Regions from separate parts of the Embleya sp. NPDC020886 genome, predicted to be linked through region 2. Evidence: riboswitches for the same ligand, from Rfam matches in the RefSeq annotation. Region 2 holds a riboswitch; each other region holds the start of a gene.
What was found. Region 2 has a riboswitch for cobalamin ahead of metE (5-methyltetrahydropteroyltriglutamate--homocysteine S-methyltransferase). Riboswitches for the same ligand answer to the same signal wherever they lie in the genome.
Positions count from the first base shown of each region.

Region 1 (3,878 bases), on a different contig from region 2:
CGGGAGTTCGGCGATGCCCTGGACCGAGCCCTCGGCACGCTTGATCCGGTCGCGGACCTGCGGGGTCCACAGGCCGCGGGCCTTGAGCTCGCGCACCAGGTAGGCGTTGATCTGGAGGAACTCGCCGGACAACGTCTCGCGCTTGAACAGGTTCGACACCTGCGGCTCGATGCACTCGTAGGCGCCCGCGATCGAGGCGATCGTCGCGGTCGGCGCGATCGCCACCAGCAGCGAGTTGCGCAACCCGTGCTCGGCCACCCGGGTGCGCAGCGCGTCCCAGCGCTTGGTCTGCGTGGGGTACACGCCCTCCCACAGGTCCGGCTGGAGCCGACCGCGCGCGGCGTGCGTCTCGGCGTAGGCCGGGTGCGGGCCGTGCACCTCGGCGAGCGCCGAGGAGGTCTCCAGCGCGGTGAGGTAGATCTCCTCGGAGATCAGCGTGGACAACTCGCGCGCCTCGGCCGAGTCGAACGGCAGGCCGAGCGTGAAGAACACGTCCTGCAGGCCCATCAGACCCAGACCCACCGGACGCCAGCGCGGGTTGGACGCGGCGGCCTGCTCGGTCGGGTAGTAATTGATGTCGATCACGCGGTCCAGGAAGACCACCGCGGTGCGGACCGTCGCGCGCAGCTTGTCCCAGTCCATGCCCTCCCCGGCGACCACGTGCGCGCCGAGGTTGACCGAGCCGAGGTTGCACACGGCCGTCTCGCCGTCGCTGGTGACCTCCAGGATCTCGGTGCACAGGTTGGACAGGTGCACCACGTTGCCCGGCTCCGCGGCCTGGTTGCAGGTGCGGTTGGCGGCGTCCTTGAAGGTCATCCAGCCGTTGCCGGTCTGCGCGAGCGTGCGCATCATCCGGGCGTACAGGTCGCGGGCGGGCAACTGCCGGACGAACCGGCCGTCCCGCTCGGCGGCTTCGTAGACCTTGTCGAACTCGGCGCCCCACAGGTCCGGCAGTTCGGGCAGCTCGTTCGGGTCGAACAGCGACCAGACGCCGTCCTCCTCGACCCGGCGCATGAACAGGTCCGGCACCCAGTTGGCCAGGTTGAGGTTGTGCGCGCGGCGCGCGTCCTCGCCGGTGTTCTCGCGCAGTTCGAGGAACTCCAGGATGTCCGGGTGCCAGGTCTCCAGGTAGACGCAGGCCGCGCCCTTGCGCCGGCCGCCCTGGTTGACCGCGGCCACCGACGAGTCGAGCGTCTTGAGCCACGGCACGATGCCGTTGGAGTGCCCGTTGGTGCCCCGGATCAGCGAGCCGCGCGAACGCACCCGCGACCAGGCCACACCGATGCCGCCGGCGAACTTCGACAGCCGGGCGATCCGCCCGTACATCTCGTAGATCGACTCCAGCTCGTCCTTGGGCGAGTCGAGCAGGTAGCACGAGGACATCTGGGTGTGCACCGTGCCGGAGTTGAACAACGTCGGCGAACTGGGCAGGTAGGCCAGCGAGGACATCAGCCGGTAGAAGCCGATCGCCTCGCCGGGCTCCTGGGCCAGGCCGCATGCGACGCGCAGCAGGAAGTGTTGCGGCGTCTCGACCACCTTGCGCGAGACCGGGTGGCGCAGCAGGTAGCGGTCGTACACGGTGCGCAGGCCGAAGTACTCGAACCGGCGGTCGCCCTCGACGTCCACGGCGGCGTCCAACTCGGCGGCGTGCCGCGCGACGAACGCCGCAGTCTCCGCACCGATGATGCCCTCCCGGCGGCCCAGCGCGATGCCGGCGCTGAACGAACCGGCGCCGGCCTCGAACGCCTCGTCGGCGATCCGGCCGGCGAGCAGGCGCGCGGCGAGCCGCGAGTAGGCGGGCTCCTCGGCGATCAGTTCGGCGGCGGTACGCACCGCCAGGTCCGCGGCGGCGGCCCGGTCCGCGCCCTCGTTCAGACCCGCGACGACCCGGCGGACGACCCGATCCGGATCGACCTCCGGCAGATCGCGCGCCTGGGTGCGCACCAGGGTCGCCAGTTGCTCCTCGGGGCTTTCGTCGATCCGCATCCGGGTCGTGCCCACGCTGTCCACAACGGTCACGTGCTCTCTCCTCGCGAGCTCGTACGTACAGTGACCCCGCGCCCGAGGGCACGGGCAGCCGGCAGGTATTCGGACTCGCGGGCATGCCGGGGCACCACCGGGCACGACGTGCTCGGCGGACCGCGGAGTTCCCCATGGTCGTCGGGCCCCGAATGCCTCTCGGCGTTCGGTGCTCCAGGACGACGTTCGTTCCCGCTCACCGTTGCGGGGCAGTCCCGGCTTCGCACCGGGTTCCCTCTTGCCTCGCCGTTCCGCTGAACTCGGAACGGCGAACCAGCTACGTCGCAGAGCATATATGTAGTGGCGGGGTGGTCGTCGCACCCCCAGGTGTTGTGTCGTGTCGCGGTTCTCGACGTACCACGGACCGCCGCCGGGGCGGCGGTGGGGTGGTTCGCCCCGGGACGCGTGGGACGCGCGGTGCGCGGATCAGGGGCGACCGGTGCGCGGCCCGGGCCGGGCCGGGCGCGCGTGCCGGGCCGGTCGGTCGTGCGGTCGGTCCACCGGTCGCGGCACCTCCCGACCCGAGTCGCGCCACTCGGCGACCAACGCCTCGTAAACGGGGGTCTCGAACGTCTCGGTGGGCCACGGCCCGAACGGGGCTCGCAGGATCTTCATGCCGACCCAACCGTGCAAGACGGCGTGAAGTAACCACCAACCGGGTGATGCCACTCGGTCGGTTGACGTGTCGACTCGGATACAGGTCGTCGAAACGGCCCGACCCGCCCGTCACGCGGGCGGCGCGTCGCCCGGTCCGGGTGGGGCCGCCGAATCCGGGCCCGGGTCCGGATCGCTCGCCACCCGCAGTTCGGCGAACGCCTCGGCCAGCGCCGCCGCCGTCCAGTGCGCGTTCAGGCCGCTGGGATTGGGCAACACCCAGATCCCGGTGTCGCCGATCGTCTCGGGCTGCCGGCCGACCACCGCCTTGGGCCGGCCGAAGCCGGTCCGGTACGCACCGATGCCCAGCACCGCCAGCCAGGCCGGTCGGTACGCGTGCACCCGGGCGGTGAGCGCCGCGCCGCCCGCCCGGTACTCGTCCTTGGTCAACTCGTCCGCGCGGGCGGTGGTGCGGGCCACCACGTTGGTGATGCCGAGGCCGAGCGCGAGCAACCGCTGCTGCTCGGTCGGCGCGAGCAGCCGGGGCGTGAACCCGCTCGCGTACAGCGCGGGCCAGAACCGGTTCCCGGGCCGGGCGAAGTGCCGGTCGGTGGCCCCGGACCACAGGCCCGGGTTGATCCCGCAGAACAACACCCGAAGGTTGGGCCCGATCACGTCCGGGATGCTCCGGCCGTGTGCGGCGGCCATCTCGGCGGCGGTGGGATTGCGGCCCGGCGGGATCGGCAGCACGAGCGGCCGCTCGGGAGCCGGCTCGGGTTCCGGCCCGCTCACGGCGCGTCCGCGATCATCGAGGTGCCCACCGACCGGAAGCCGAGCCGGCCGTACATCCGGGCCACGTCCTCGTCGCCCGCGGACAGGAACACCGTCTCGCTCCCGTCGTCGAGCGCGTGCCCGGCCAGTTCCCAGGTCACCGCCGCCGCGAGGCCGCCGCGTCGGGCCGCGGGGAGGGTGGCCACGCCGACGATCTCGGTGGTGTCGTACAGATGCTGGTAGCTGCCCACGCACAACGGTCCGGTCGGGCCGTACGCGGCGTACATCACCGTCTCGCCGGAGCGCAGCCGCTCGTTGAGGTAGGACAGCAGGTCCGGGTCCTGGCCCAGGGCGGCGGTGTCCCGCTCGGTCGGACCGTCGGTGCCGGACGCGGTGCCCGGATTCGCGAAGCCGACCGCCGCGACGCTGTGCACGATCGCCAGGTCGGTCGCGTCCGCCCGGATCCGACGCACCGTCACCAGGTCCGGCAGGAA
Region 1 covers NZ_JBIRRX010000029.1:14,353-18,230, forward strand. The annotation lists gene ACH4U8_RS44970 (ribonucleoside-diphosphate reductase subunit alpha) at 1-1,986, opposite strand, end outside; cobalamin riboswitch at 2,062-2,312, opposite strand; gene ACH4U8_RS44975 (hypothetical protein) at 2,446-2,634, opposite strand; gene mug (G/U mismatch-specific DNA glycosylase) at 2,746-3,321, opposite strand; gene ACH4U8_RS44985 (GNAT family N-acetyltransferase) at 3,402-3,878, opposite strand, start outside.
Region 1: it holds a riboswitch for cobalamin, as region 2 does, so the genes downstream of both, ACH4U8_RS44970 (ribonucleoside-diphosphate reductase subunit alpha) here and metE (5-methyltetrahydropteroyltriglutamate--homocysteine S-methyltransferase) in region 2, are expected to answer to the same signal.

Region 2 (3,878 bases):
GTCATCGCTTCCGGGCGGGAGATGTCGCCGGCCAGGATCGGCGGGCGCACGTAGCGGGTGCCGTACGACTGGACCCAACCGTGTCGGGTGGCCACGTAGCCGGCGAGCTGTTCGGCGAAGTACTGGACCATGTCGTTGCGTTCGGCCTCGCCGTGCACCAGGACGTCGATGCCCGCCTTCTCCTGGAAGGCGACGACATCGCGGATCTCGGATTCGATGCGTTCCTCGTAACCGGCACTGTCGATGCGTCCCGCGCGCAGATCGGCGCGGGCGGTGCGCAGTTCGGCGGTCTGCGGGAAGGAGCCGATGGTGGTCGTGGGCAACAACGGCAGGCCCAGGTGGGCGCGTTGGGCCGCGGCTCGCTCGGGATAGGGCTTGCTGCGGCGCGCGTCCGTGTCGGTGACCGCGGCGGCGCGGGCGCGTACGGCGGGGTCGTGGGTGAGCGCGGAGGTCCTGCGGGCGGCCAGGTCGGCCCGGTTGGCGGCGAGGTGGGGCGCGATGGTGTCGGTGCCCCGGCCGAGGCCGCGCGTCAGGGTGACGATCTCGTCGGTCTTCTGCCGGGCGAAGGCGAGCCAGCGGGCGATCTGCGGGTCGACGTCGCGTTCGGCGTCGGCGTCCAGCGGCACGTGCAACAACGAGCAGGAGGCGGCGACGTCGACCCGGTCGGCCAGGCCCAGCAGTATGCCGAGCGTGGTCAGCGACTTGCCGAGATCGTTGATCCATACGTTGCGGCCGTCCACGACACCGGCGACCAGACGTTTCCCGGGCAGCCCGCCGACCGCGGCCAGCGCGTCGAGGTTGGCGGCGGCGGCCCCGGTGAAGTCCAGCGCCAGGCCCTCGATCGGCGCCCGGGCCAGGATCGGCAGCGCCTCGCCGAGGCGGTCGAAGTACGAGGCCACCAACAGCTTGGGCCGGTCGGTGCGGCCGCCGAGATCGCGGTAGACCCGCTTGGCGGCGTTCAGTTCGGCGAAGCTGCGGTCCTGGACCAGGGCGGGCTCGTCGAGCTGCACCCACTCGGCGCCGGCGGCACGCAGGTCGGCGAGCAGCCGGGCGTACACCGGCAACAGCCGGTCCAACAGGGTCAGCGGCTCGAAGTCGGCCGCGACCCCCGGCGCGGGCTTGGCAAGCAGGAGGTAGGTGAGCGGGCCCACCAACACCGGGCGGGCGGTCAGGCCGAGCGCGACGGCCTCCTCGAACTCGGCCACCTGTTTGGCGGAGTTCGCCTCGAAGACGGTGTCCGGCCCGAGTTCGGGCACGAGGTAGTGGTAGTTCGTGTCGAACCACTTGGTCATCTCGAGCGGCGCCACGTCCTGCGTGCCACGCGCCATCGCGAAGTAGCCGTCCAAGGCGTCGACTTCGACGGCGGCGCGGTGACGGGCCGGGATCGCACCCACGGCCACGCTGGTGTCGAGGACGTGGTCGTACAGCGAGAAGTCGCCGGTGGGTACCTCGTGGATGCCCGCCTGGGCGAGGCGTTCCCAGTTGGCGCGGCGCAGTTCGGCCGAGGCGTCCCGAAGCGCCTGCGCATCGATGCGGCCGGCCCAGTAGCCCTCGATGGCCTTCTTCAGCTCCCGATTCGGGCCCTGGCGGGGATAGCCGTACACGGTGGCACGGGCCGCCGCGGCTGCGGACTTGGTGGTCACGGAACTCTCCTTCGCGAGCCTGTCGACAAGATCCCGGGACGGATCGCAGGCACGAAGGGAATGGCAAACCACACGGGTCACGTCGGTGTACTCCCGCACGTGTCCCACCGGTTGTCCGCCGACCCGCCCACGAGGTCACCGAGATCACCGTGCGCATCGGCGGCGCACGGGCAGTGGCAGGTCTTCGGACTCGCGGGCACATCCGCCAAGGGCGGACACCTACTGGCCGTCGCTTCCCGGACCCGAGTCGGGTCCAGTGCTGTTTGACGGCGGTCGTTCCCACTCACCGCTGCGGGGCAGTCCCGGATTCACACCGGGTTCCCTCTTACGACGCGCCTACCCGGATGGCAGGGCGAACCGACTGCGTGCGACAGCTTAGCCGGCCGAGGGCGCCGCGGGGAGCCACCGCACGAGCCGGATGGGGCGACCACGCGCCGAAGACGCGGACAACGGCCGGCGACGCATCGGTGGGGCCGGTGTTCGCGATCCGGTGTCGTGTTCGTTCCGACCGCCGACCGGTGGGGAGGACCCGGCGCGGCGGTGACCCTTCGCCGCGGCGCCGAAGTGCCTGGGCCGGCCGGTTTCCACCACACGGGGAGCCCCACACTCGGGGCTCCCCGCCTGCGGCCGGCACCGGGGCCGGGTCAGGGGACGCACGGGGGAGGGGGAGTGGAGTGGTGAAGGAGGGGTTCAGCGGGAACGGGGTTCCGGCCGCGCCCCATACGGACTGCCGGGTGGCGAGCGGGTCGGGGGCGCCGCAGCCTTGAGCCGGTCCACTGTGTCCTCGAAGGTGGCCTCCTCGACGCCGGCCGCGGCCAGGGCGAGTGCGGACTGCATCGTGTTGGGCGGTTCGGGCGTCGTCGAGCTACCGGTGGCCGGGATGAACTTGCCGCCGCTGCCGTCGCCGGCGAACCGGGAGGCCGGCCGGCGGGCACCGTAATCGGCGGCCGTGGTGGGGACGTTGGTGGCGGGGTGGCGGGGTGGCGGGGTGGCGGGGTGCCGTGGGCTGTGAGCAACCAGGCCGTCATGACCAGGGCGAGCCCGGGGGCTGTCGCCGCAATGCGAGATTTGGCGCCAATACGTGAGATATCAAGGCAAGTCGTAGTGTGCGGGGAGTGACGCGACGCAGCACGTTCCGCAGTCGGCGCCTGCCGGCATCGGCCTTGGGCGGGAAGCACTCGAACGGGCGGCACGCGGTTGGTTCAGTGGCCACCCTGGGTCGAGGCCCGGGTGCGCAGTTTCCATGGGTGGAGGCGGACGGTGTCGGGTGGGGTGCGGTCGGCCAGAATGTCGCACAGGAGTTCGGCGCAGGCCTGCCCATAGTCGGCGGGGCGCAAGTCCACGGCGGTGATCGGCGGGTTGCCGGTGCGGGTGGCGGTGCCGTCGACGCAGGAGGCGACGAGCAGGTCCGCGCCGGGAGTTCGACCGAGGGCGCGGGCGCCGTGCAGGACGCCGGGAGCGGCTCCGTCGGGGCCGCACACCACCGCGTCGATGTCCGGTTCCGCGGTGAGCAGGTCCCTGGCGGCTTCGGCCGCCTGTGCGGGGGTCGCCGCGAACGGGACGGTGCGTACGGTGACCGGGACGCCGTGCGGCGTTCCCCACGCGTCGGCGCTCACTCGCAGGGTTTGGGCCCACGCCGAGTCGCCCCCCGGGGCGAGCAGCGCCGGTCGCCGCGCGCCGCGTTCGCGCAGGTGGTCCAGGACCGCGGCGAGCGAGGCGGCGTTGTCGCACACCACGGCACCGATCGGGGCGCGGCTGGGGCCGAGGTAGCGCTCGCCGGTGACGACCGGGACGCCCGCGTCGAGGAGTTTCGGGACGGCCGGGTCGGAGCCGTCGGGGTCGATGACGAGGAGACCGTCGACTCGGGAGGCGACCCGTCCGGAACTGCCCGTGGGCCCGCCGAGCAGGACGACGTCGAGCCCGTCGTGCTGGGCGCGCTCGACGGCTCCGAAGGCGAGGTCCAGGTAGTAGTCGAGCCGGGTCGCGGTCCGGGGGAGGTAGAGGCCGAGCGCCCCCGCGTCGGCGCGGCGCAGACGGCGGGCGGCGCTGTTGGGGCGGTAGCCGAGCGCGTCCGCCGTCTCGCGGACCCGGGCGCGGGTGGCCTCGGCCACGCGTCCGGAGCCTTGCAGGGCGTCCGAGGCGGTGCTCCGGGACACGCCGGCGGCGCGTGCCACGTCGATCAGGGTCACGATGCGGGCGTTCACAACCACGGAGTCTAGATGTCCGGCCCAGGGT
Region 2 covers NZ_JBIRRX010000005.1:445,207-449,084, reverse strand. The annotation lists gene metE (5-methyltetrahydropteroyltriglutamate--homocysteine S-methyltransferase) at 1-1,643, opposite strand, end outside; cobalamin riboswitch at 1,819-1,984, opposite strand; gene ACH4U8_RS21080 (LacI family DNA-binding transcriptional regulator) at 2,846-3,847, opposite strand.

Region 3 (3,878 bases), on a different contig from region 2:
TGCTCCGGGAGCACCGAGCGCGCCACGATGTCGCTGCCCACGAGCAGCGACGCGCCCACGAGCGCGGACATGGGCAGCAGGAGGGCATGGCGCGGGCCGCACACCAGGCGGACGACGTGCGGCACGACCAGACCCACGAACCCGATGACGCCGGTATTGGCGACCAGACATGCGGTCACCAGCGCCGCCGCGGCGATCAGGGCCCAGCGGGTGCGTTCGACGTGCACACCGACGGAACGGGCCGCGGTCTCGCCGAACGCGAACGCGTCGAGGTCCCGGGCGGCCGCGACCATCGCCACCGTGCCGAGGACGGCCACCACGACCAGGAAGACGGCCGTGTTCCACCGCACCCCGGCCACCGAGCCCAGCGTCCACTCCATGACGCCGCGGACGGCGTTGCGGTCGCCGAGGACGAGCACGACGAACGAGGTGTACGCGCCGCACAACTGCCCCACCGCGATGCCGGCCAGCACGGTCCGCGAGGCCGGCAGGGTCCGGCTGTGCGCACCGGCGAGGGTCAGCACGACCAGGACGGCGAGCAGGGCACCGACGAAGGCGGCGGCCGGGAGCGCGCCGATCACCGCGGTGCCGGAGACTCCGACACCGAGGACGATCACGGTGACCGCGCCGACGGCGGCGCCGTTGGAGATCCCGAGCAGGTAGGGGTCGGCCAGGTCGTTGCCGGTCAGGGTCTGCAACACCGCGCCGCACACCGCGAGTCCCGCGCCCGTCGCGGCGGCCCCCAGGACGCGCGGCAGCCGCAGTTGCCAGATGATCCGGTCGTCCAGCGCCGTGACGTCGGAGCCACCGAGACCGAGTCGGCGCAGCACCACGTCGGCCACGACGTGCGGCGGCTCGTGGACCGATCCCACGGCGAGGCCGAGCAGCACGGTGGACAACAGCAGTACGGCGGCGACGGCCAGGGCCACCGCCGCACGGCTCGCGCCCGCGAGCCGTGCGGCGGGACGATCCGTCACGGACGCGGGGTCAGGTTGCCCAGGCCGGCCGAGACCCGGACGGCACCGTCGGCGAGCAGCACGCCGGGGGTCGACTCGGAGAACGGCACGACCACGTACGCACGGCGCTGCACTGCTTTGAGCTTGTTCAGCACGGGGTCGTGTTCGAGATAGTCGATCTTGGACTGTGCGGTGTCCCAACCGGCGTCCGCGAGCACGATGGCGTCCGGGTCCGCCGCGACCACCTGCTCCCAACTCGTGGTCTTCCAGCCACCGGCCAGCGTGTCGAAGACGTTGCGGGCGCCGACGGCGTCGAGCACGAGCTGGGGTCCGCCGTGGCCCGCGCCGACGTACGGGGTCTTGGTACCCGAGTCGTACCAGAGCACGTTCAGGCCCTTGCCCGCCGACTTGGCCGTGACTTCGGCAAGTTGCCGCTTCTGCGCATCCCGGATGGCGGCGGCGCGCGGTGCGACACCGAACACCTCGGCGACATCGCCCAGTTCGTCCCACACCGTCTGGAAGGACGCCGACGCCTGCTGCTTGCTGTCGGCGCACCCCAACGGCGACAGGTAGGTGGTGATGCCCTGGGAACCCAGTTCGTCCCGCGTGCCCGCCACCTTGTCGGTGAAGGCGCTGGAGTAGGAGGCGTAGAGGAAATCCGGGCGCGCCGCGAGGAGTTTCTCCTTGGACGGGTACTTCTCGGAGAGCACCGGGACGGTGTCGTAGGCCGCCTTCCATCGCGCCGGGACCGCGTCGTCGAGGTACGCCGTCCCGGCCATCCGGGTCTGTAGATCGAGAGCCAGGGCGACTTCGGTGGCGCCCTGGTTGAGGGTGACCAACCGGGCCGGCGGTGACGTCACGGTGGTGGTGACGCCGCACCTGCTCACGCTCACCGGCGTCGAGTGGCTGCTCCCGGCCGCCGCGGCGGGCTTGTCGGCCTCGGGGGCACCCGTGCACGCGCCGAGCGCGCCGACGAGCAGGATCGCCACGGCAGCGAGTCCGGAGCGCGTGGAACGCGGGGCGCGCGCCGGAGGTATGAAACGTTCGAATCGAAACGGGCGCAGGGCAGCGCGGGGCATGTGTTCTCCAACCCTCGTGGAACATGTCGCGCCGTGGCCGGTCTCCTGGCTTCCGCATCGACGTTCCGCAGCCGGCCTTCCCGGTTGGCTCGTTCCCGATCCACCCAGTGACCCCGACCGCTGTGGGAGCGGTCGGCGAGGGCCGCAGGACTCCGCGGCTACAGTGGCGAGGGCCGCGCCGGCATTCGACCGGCTTCCCGTACACCACGGCGGCGATAGGCTACCAAACCGCTCGTCGTGCCTCGTCGGCGCTCACGCCCACCGACGCCGGCCGGGTCCTCTCGGGACCGGCAACCCTCTCCGCGCCTGGACCCACGGGTGGAACAACGGGTGGAGACGCGGATGGATCCGAAGGTGGGTCCCTGCGGCGGAGGTCGCCTACGGGGCATGGCCGTCCTGGGGGTTGCGCTCGTCGGGCTCGTGCTGCGGATGCTGCTTGCCCAGGCCGTCGCGCGCGACGTCCAAGCGGCCCGGATGCGGGCCGAGTCGGAGGAGGTGATACTCCCCCATCCGGCGCATCGGCCGGAGCCGCACGGGGCGGCGCTACCGCGTGTGGAGGATGTCCGCCTCGCCGGACGTGGCATGCACCCGCACCCGGTGCGGTGCGGCCGGATCCCGGGCCACGTCGACCTTGACCGAGCCGTGCTCGCTGCTCGCGTCCGTCGCGTAGGCGGTGCCGGCCGGCAGCCGGACCCGGGCGTTGTCGCCTTCGGCGTCGACTCGATCGGGCGGCGCGGCGAAGGACAGGTCCACCGCGTCCCGGTCGGCCCGGGCGACGACCGTACGCGTGGTCAACCGCTCGCCGCGGATGCCGCCTTGTGCCGTCCGCGCGTCCAGATCGCCGGACAGGCCGGTCAGCGTGACCTGCCCCGAGGTGGTGCCGACCCGGACCGCGAGCCCCGGCGGCACGCTCACCTCGTAGGAGACCTGCGCGCTGCCGCTCACGGTGTGCCGCAGCGTGAGCGTGCCCTCGGCCGACATGTGTTCGGTTGCGGGTTCCGCGGTGCCGAAATGCTTGATCTCGGTGACCCGCACCGACCCGGGCCCGCCCTGAACCACCTGCACCCGACCCGCTCCGCCGACGATCACGAGCCGGGTGAGCGGCGCGTCGATGGTGTACTGCGCCCGGCGGGTGGTTGCCTGAGACGGCGAGTCCGGTTCGGCACACGCGGATCCGCCCAGCAGGAGGCCGGTGAGCACGCACAGGCGCACCGGGCGACCGAGTGCGCGGCCGGCGAAAGATGGTGAACGCTTGGGCCACATGGGAGTTCCCGTCCTGATCGGAGTCGGCGAGCACGAGCTCGTGGGCACGAGTGCGGCGGCGGACCGGACTCGGCGTCGCACTACTGTGCCCCGATCGCGGTGAGGACCGGGATCCGTGCCGCCCGGCGTGCGGGGAGCAGCGCCGCGAGCACACCCACCACTGCGGATCCGGCTGCGATCACGGCGAGCGTCGACCACGGGACGGCGAGCACCTCCAGGCCCTGATCGGCCAGTCCGCGCCGGGCGGTCACTCCCCAGCCGACGCCCAGCAGCAGTCCCAGGAGCGTGCCGTACGCCGACAGTGCCACCGATTCGGCCCGGACCATGCGCCGGATCTGCCCGCGCGAGGTGCCGATCGCCCGCAACAGGCCCATCTCCCGGGTGCGTTCGAGCACCGAGAGGGTGAGCGTGTTGACCACGCCCAGGGCGGCGATCAGGATCGCCAACCCGAGCAGCGCGTAGACCAGGTCGAGCACCCCGTCGATTCCGGCCCGGATCACGTTCTTGTACTCCTCCCGGTCGCGGGCCGCGGCCTGGGGGAACGGTGCCAGGGCCCGGGCCAGGCTCGCCTTCAGCGCGG
Region 3 covers NZ_JBIRRX010000021.1:11,709-15,586, forward strand. The annotation lists gene ACH4U8_RS41495 (FecCD family ABC transporter permease) at 1-977, opposite strand, end outside; gene ACH4U8_RS41500 (ABC transporter substrate-binding protein) at 974-1,945, opposite strand; cobalamin riboswitch at 2,053-2,278, opposite strand; partial or broken gene ACH4U8_RS41505 (DUF2975 domain-containing protein) at 2,420-2,536, shown strand; gene ACH4U8_RS41510 (hypothetical protein) at 2,579-3,298, opposite strand; gene ACH4U8_RS41515 (ABC transporter permease) at 3,379-3,878, opposite strand, start outside.
Region 3: it holds a riboswitch for cobalamin, as region 2 does, so the genes downstream of both, ACH4U8_RS41500 (ABC transporter substrate-binding protein) here and metE (5-methyltetrahydropteroyltriglutamate--homocysteine S-methyltransferase) in region 2, are expected to answer to the same signal.

Region 4 (3,878 bases), on a different contig from region 2:
ATATCGGCGGCCCCGGCTGCGGTTTGACAAGTTTCGGAAGGTGTCCGCAAGATGCTGCCCATGCCTGACGACGACACCGACGGTCTGCCCGCCGAGGGCCGCCGCGCCCGGATGGCCGCGACGATCGCGGACCGCGGCTTCGCCAAGGTCACCGACCTGGCCGAGGCGTTCGGCATCTCGCGGGTGACGGTCCGGGCCGACCTGGAGGTGTTGGAGCGCCAGGGCCGGCTGCGCCGGGTCCGCGGCGGTGCGATGTTCACCGGCCGCGATCCCCGGGTCGAGCCGTCCTTCGAGGAGGCGCTGACCTCGGCGTCGCCCGCGAAGACGCTGATCGGGCGGGCCGCCGCGGCGCTGGTGTCGCCGTCCGAGAGCGTGGTCCTGGACGTGGGCACCACCACCACGTTCGTGGCCCGCGCCCTGGTGGACCGCGGCGACCTGCGCGACCTCGTGGTGTTCACCAACGGGCTGACCATCGCGCTGGAGCTGGAGCGGGCCATCCCCCGGTTCTCCGTCGTGGTCACCGGCGGCACGCTGCGTCCGTTGCAGCACTCGCTGATCAATCCGCTCGGTGACCACATCCTGGAGCGCATCCACGCGGACACGGTCTTCCTCGGCTGCAACGGCGTGCACCCCACGGGTGGCATCACCAACGTGAACCTGCCCGAGGCCGAGGCCAAGCGGGCGATGTTGCGGGCCGCCGGGCGTCGGGTCGTGGTCGCCGACGGCTCGAAGCTGGGCCGGATCGAACTCGCCGAGGTGTGCCCGCTGGCGGACATCGACCTGCTGATCACCAGCGGCCCGGCCGACCGGGACACGCTCGACGCGCTGCGCGACGCCGGGTTGGAGATCCTGGTCGCCCAGTAGCGGCCGAAGTCGTCGGGCGGCAGCCGAAGTCGCCCGAGCGGCAGCCGAAAAAGCACCCTCGCTCGGCCGCCGCGGCGCCCGTGGTTAGGCTGCCCTTGCGAACGGTTCACCCGGCTTCGACCGATTCCGGGTGTCGCAAGAGGGAATCCGGTGCGAATCCGGAACTGCCCCGCAGCGGTAAGTGGGAACGAAAGTCGCCATCAGCACTGGGCCCGGTGAAACGGGATCCGGGAAGCGGCGACCGGTAGGACGACCCGGTCACACACCCGTGGCCCGCGGAACCCGCCCACGAGTCCGAAGACCTGCCGTCGCCCGCGTTCGCCTCGCGCACGCGGACTTCCGGGACCTCGCGGGCGGGTTCGTCGGACGACGGCGCCGAGCGGTGTCCGCCGCCGCGCTCCCTCCCTCCCGAGTTCCCCCGACGAGGACTCGCAAGGGAGAGCTTCGACGATGCCGACGCCGATACGAACGCGGACACCGATGGGCCGCAGCCGACACTCGTGGGCCGCGGCGGTCGCCGCGCTCGCACTGTTCGCGACCGCGTGCGGCGGGGCGGTGCAGGACAAGAAGGCGAGCGCCCCCGCACCCACCGCGTACAAGCCGTACACCGACACCGACAACTGCGGTGTGAGCACGACCTACGACCGGCCGCCGCAGCGCGCCGCCACGCTCACCTCCAACGCCACCGAGCTGATGCTCGAACTGGGCCTGGCCGACAAGATGGTGGGCACCGCGTACCTCAAGGGCCGCACCATCGGCGACAGATACCGGGAGGCGTACGGGCGCATCCCGGTGCTCGCCGACGCGCAACCCTCGCTGGAGAAACTGCTCGAAGCCACGCCCGACTTCGTCTACTCGGGCTACCCCGACGGCTTCTCCGAGTCGTCCGGCCACACCCGCGCCCGACTCGGCGAACTGAACATCAAGACCCACCTCAATCCCGAGGGCTGCGCCAAGGCACCGGTCACCTTCGAACAGCTCTACGGCGAACTGCGCTCCATCGGCGGCATCTTCGGCGTGTCCGAGCGCGCCGAAGGCTCCGTCGCCGCACTGCGCGGGCGGCTGGACGCGGTCACCGCGCGGCTCGCGGGCGCCGCACCGGTCAAGGTCTTCGTGTACAACTCCGGCGCCGACGCGGCGCAGACCACCGGCGGCAACTCGATGCTCAACGAGATCATCACCCGCGCCGGCGGCCGCAACGTGTTCGCCGACCTGAACGAGCGCTGGACCAAGGTCTCCTGGGAGCAGGTCGCCGAACGCAAACCGGACGTGGTGCTGATCTACGACTACGTGACGCCGTCGGCGGAGGCCAAGATCACCACGCTCAGGGCCACTCCGGTGCTCGCCGACGTACCCGCGCTGCGGGCGAACGCCTTCCCGGTGATCTCGCTGTCCGTCGCCCAGCCGGGGCCGCGCTCGGTGGACGCGGTCGAGGAACTCGCGAAGCAGCTCCACCCCGACCGGTCATGACGATCGATCGGGACCCGACGGCGGCCCGGATCGCGGTGCTCCGTGGGGAGGGCGCGGCGGCGCCGGACCGGGGCCGGCCGGCCGACGTGCCGGGCGGCCGGGTACGGCTGTCGCTGGTGGTCGGCGTGCTGCTCGTGGCGCTGTTCGCGGCGGCGACGGCCGGGTTGCTGGTGGGCTCGGTGCCGGTGCCGTGGTCGGAGACCTGGCGCATCCTCGCGCATCGCATCGGCGGGGACGCGTGGGTGCAACCGTCCTGGAGCCGCGCCCACGACCTGATCATCGCCGACACCCGGCTGCCCAGGGTGCTGCTCGCGGCCGTCGTCGGCGCGACGCTGGCGGTGGTGGGCATGGTGATCCAGGCGATCGTGCGCAACCCGCTGGCCGGGCCGGACGTGCTCGGTGTCTCCTCCGGCGCGGCCACCGGCGCGGTGCTGGTGATGCGCTGGGGCGTGGCCTCGGTCGGCGGCCTGTCGCTCGGCGCGCTCACCCTCAACGCGGCCGCGTTCGCCGGCGGGCTGATCACCCTGCTCGTGGTGTTCTCGGTGGCCCGCTCCGGTGGCCGGGTCACCGCCGTGCGGCTGGTCCTGGCCGGGGTCGCGGTCAGCGCCGTGTTGTCCTCGCTGACCAGCCTGCTCGTCCTGACCTCGCCGGATCCGCAACTCGCCGCCCAGGTGCTGTTCTGGACGCTGGGCGGGTTCGGCTCGGCCCGCTGGACGCTGCTGCTGGTACCGGCCCTGGCGCTCGCGATCGGCCTGGTCGTACTGCTGCTCCAGGCGCGCAACCTCAACCTGCTGCTGGCCGGGGAGGAGAGCGCCGCCGCACTGGGTCTGGACGTCCAGCGGTTCCGGCAGGGGATGTTCCTGCTCGCGGCGGTGCTCACCGGGGTCGTGGTGGCGGTCAGCGGGGTGATCGGCTTCGTCGGCCTGATGTTGCCGCACGTGGTGCGGCTGCTGGTCGGGGCCGATCACCGGCGGGCGTTGCCGGTCGCCGCGCTGCTGGGTGCGGTGTTCGCGATCTGCGCGGATCTGGTGGCGCGTACGGTGCTCGCTCCCCAGGAGTTGCCGGTGGGCATTGTGACCTCGCTGGTCGGCGGGCCGTTCTTCGTCTGGTTGTTGCGCCGGGACGCGCGCCGGGAAGCGGGGGCACGATGAGCGGCCTCGCCGCGCGGTTGGTCCTGGACGAGGTCGGCTTCGCGGTCGGCGGCCGAAAGCTGGTGGACGCGGTGTCGTTGACCGTGGCACCGGGCGAGGTGTTCGGCCTGCTCGGCCCCAACGGCAGCGGCAAGTCGACCCTGCTGCGCAGCGTCTACCGGGTGAACCGACCGACCTCGGGTCGGGTGCTCCTGGACGACGAGGACGTATGGACACATTCGGCGCGCTGGGCCGCCCGGCGGATCGGCACCGTGCTCCAGGACATGCCGACCGACTTCCCACTGACCGTGCGGGACGTGGTCGCGATGGGCCGCTCCGCGCACAAGGGCCTGCTCGACCCCGACGACGCGGGCGACCGGGCGATCGTGACGGCGGCGGTCGAATTGCTCGAAC
Region 4 covers NZ_JBIRRX010000004.1:254,397-258,274, reverse strand. The annotation lists gene ACH4U8_RS16210 (DeoR/GlpR family DNA-binding transcription regulator) at 61-864, shown strand; cobalamin riboswitch at 950-1,189, shown strand; gene ACH4U8_RS16205 (ABC transporter substrate-binding protein) at 1,345-2,334, shown strand; gene ACH4U8_RS16200 (FecCD family ABC transporter permease) at 2,331-3,485, shown strand; gene ACH4U8_RS16195 (ABC transporter ATP-binding protein) at 3,482-3,878, shown strand, end outside.
Region 4: it holds a riboswitch for cobalamin, as region 2 does, so the genes downstream of both, ACH4U8_RS16205 (ABC transporter substrate-binding protein) here and metE (5-methyltetrahydropteroyltriglutamate--homocysteine S-methyltransferase) in region 2, are expected to answer to the same signal.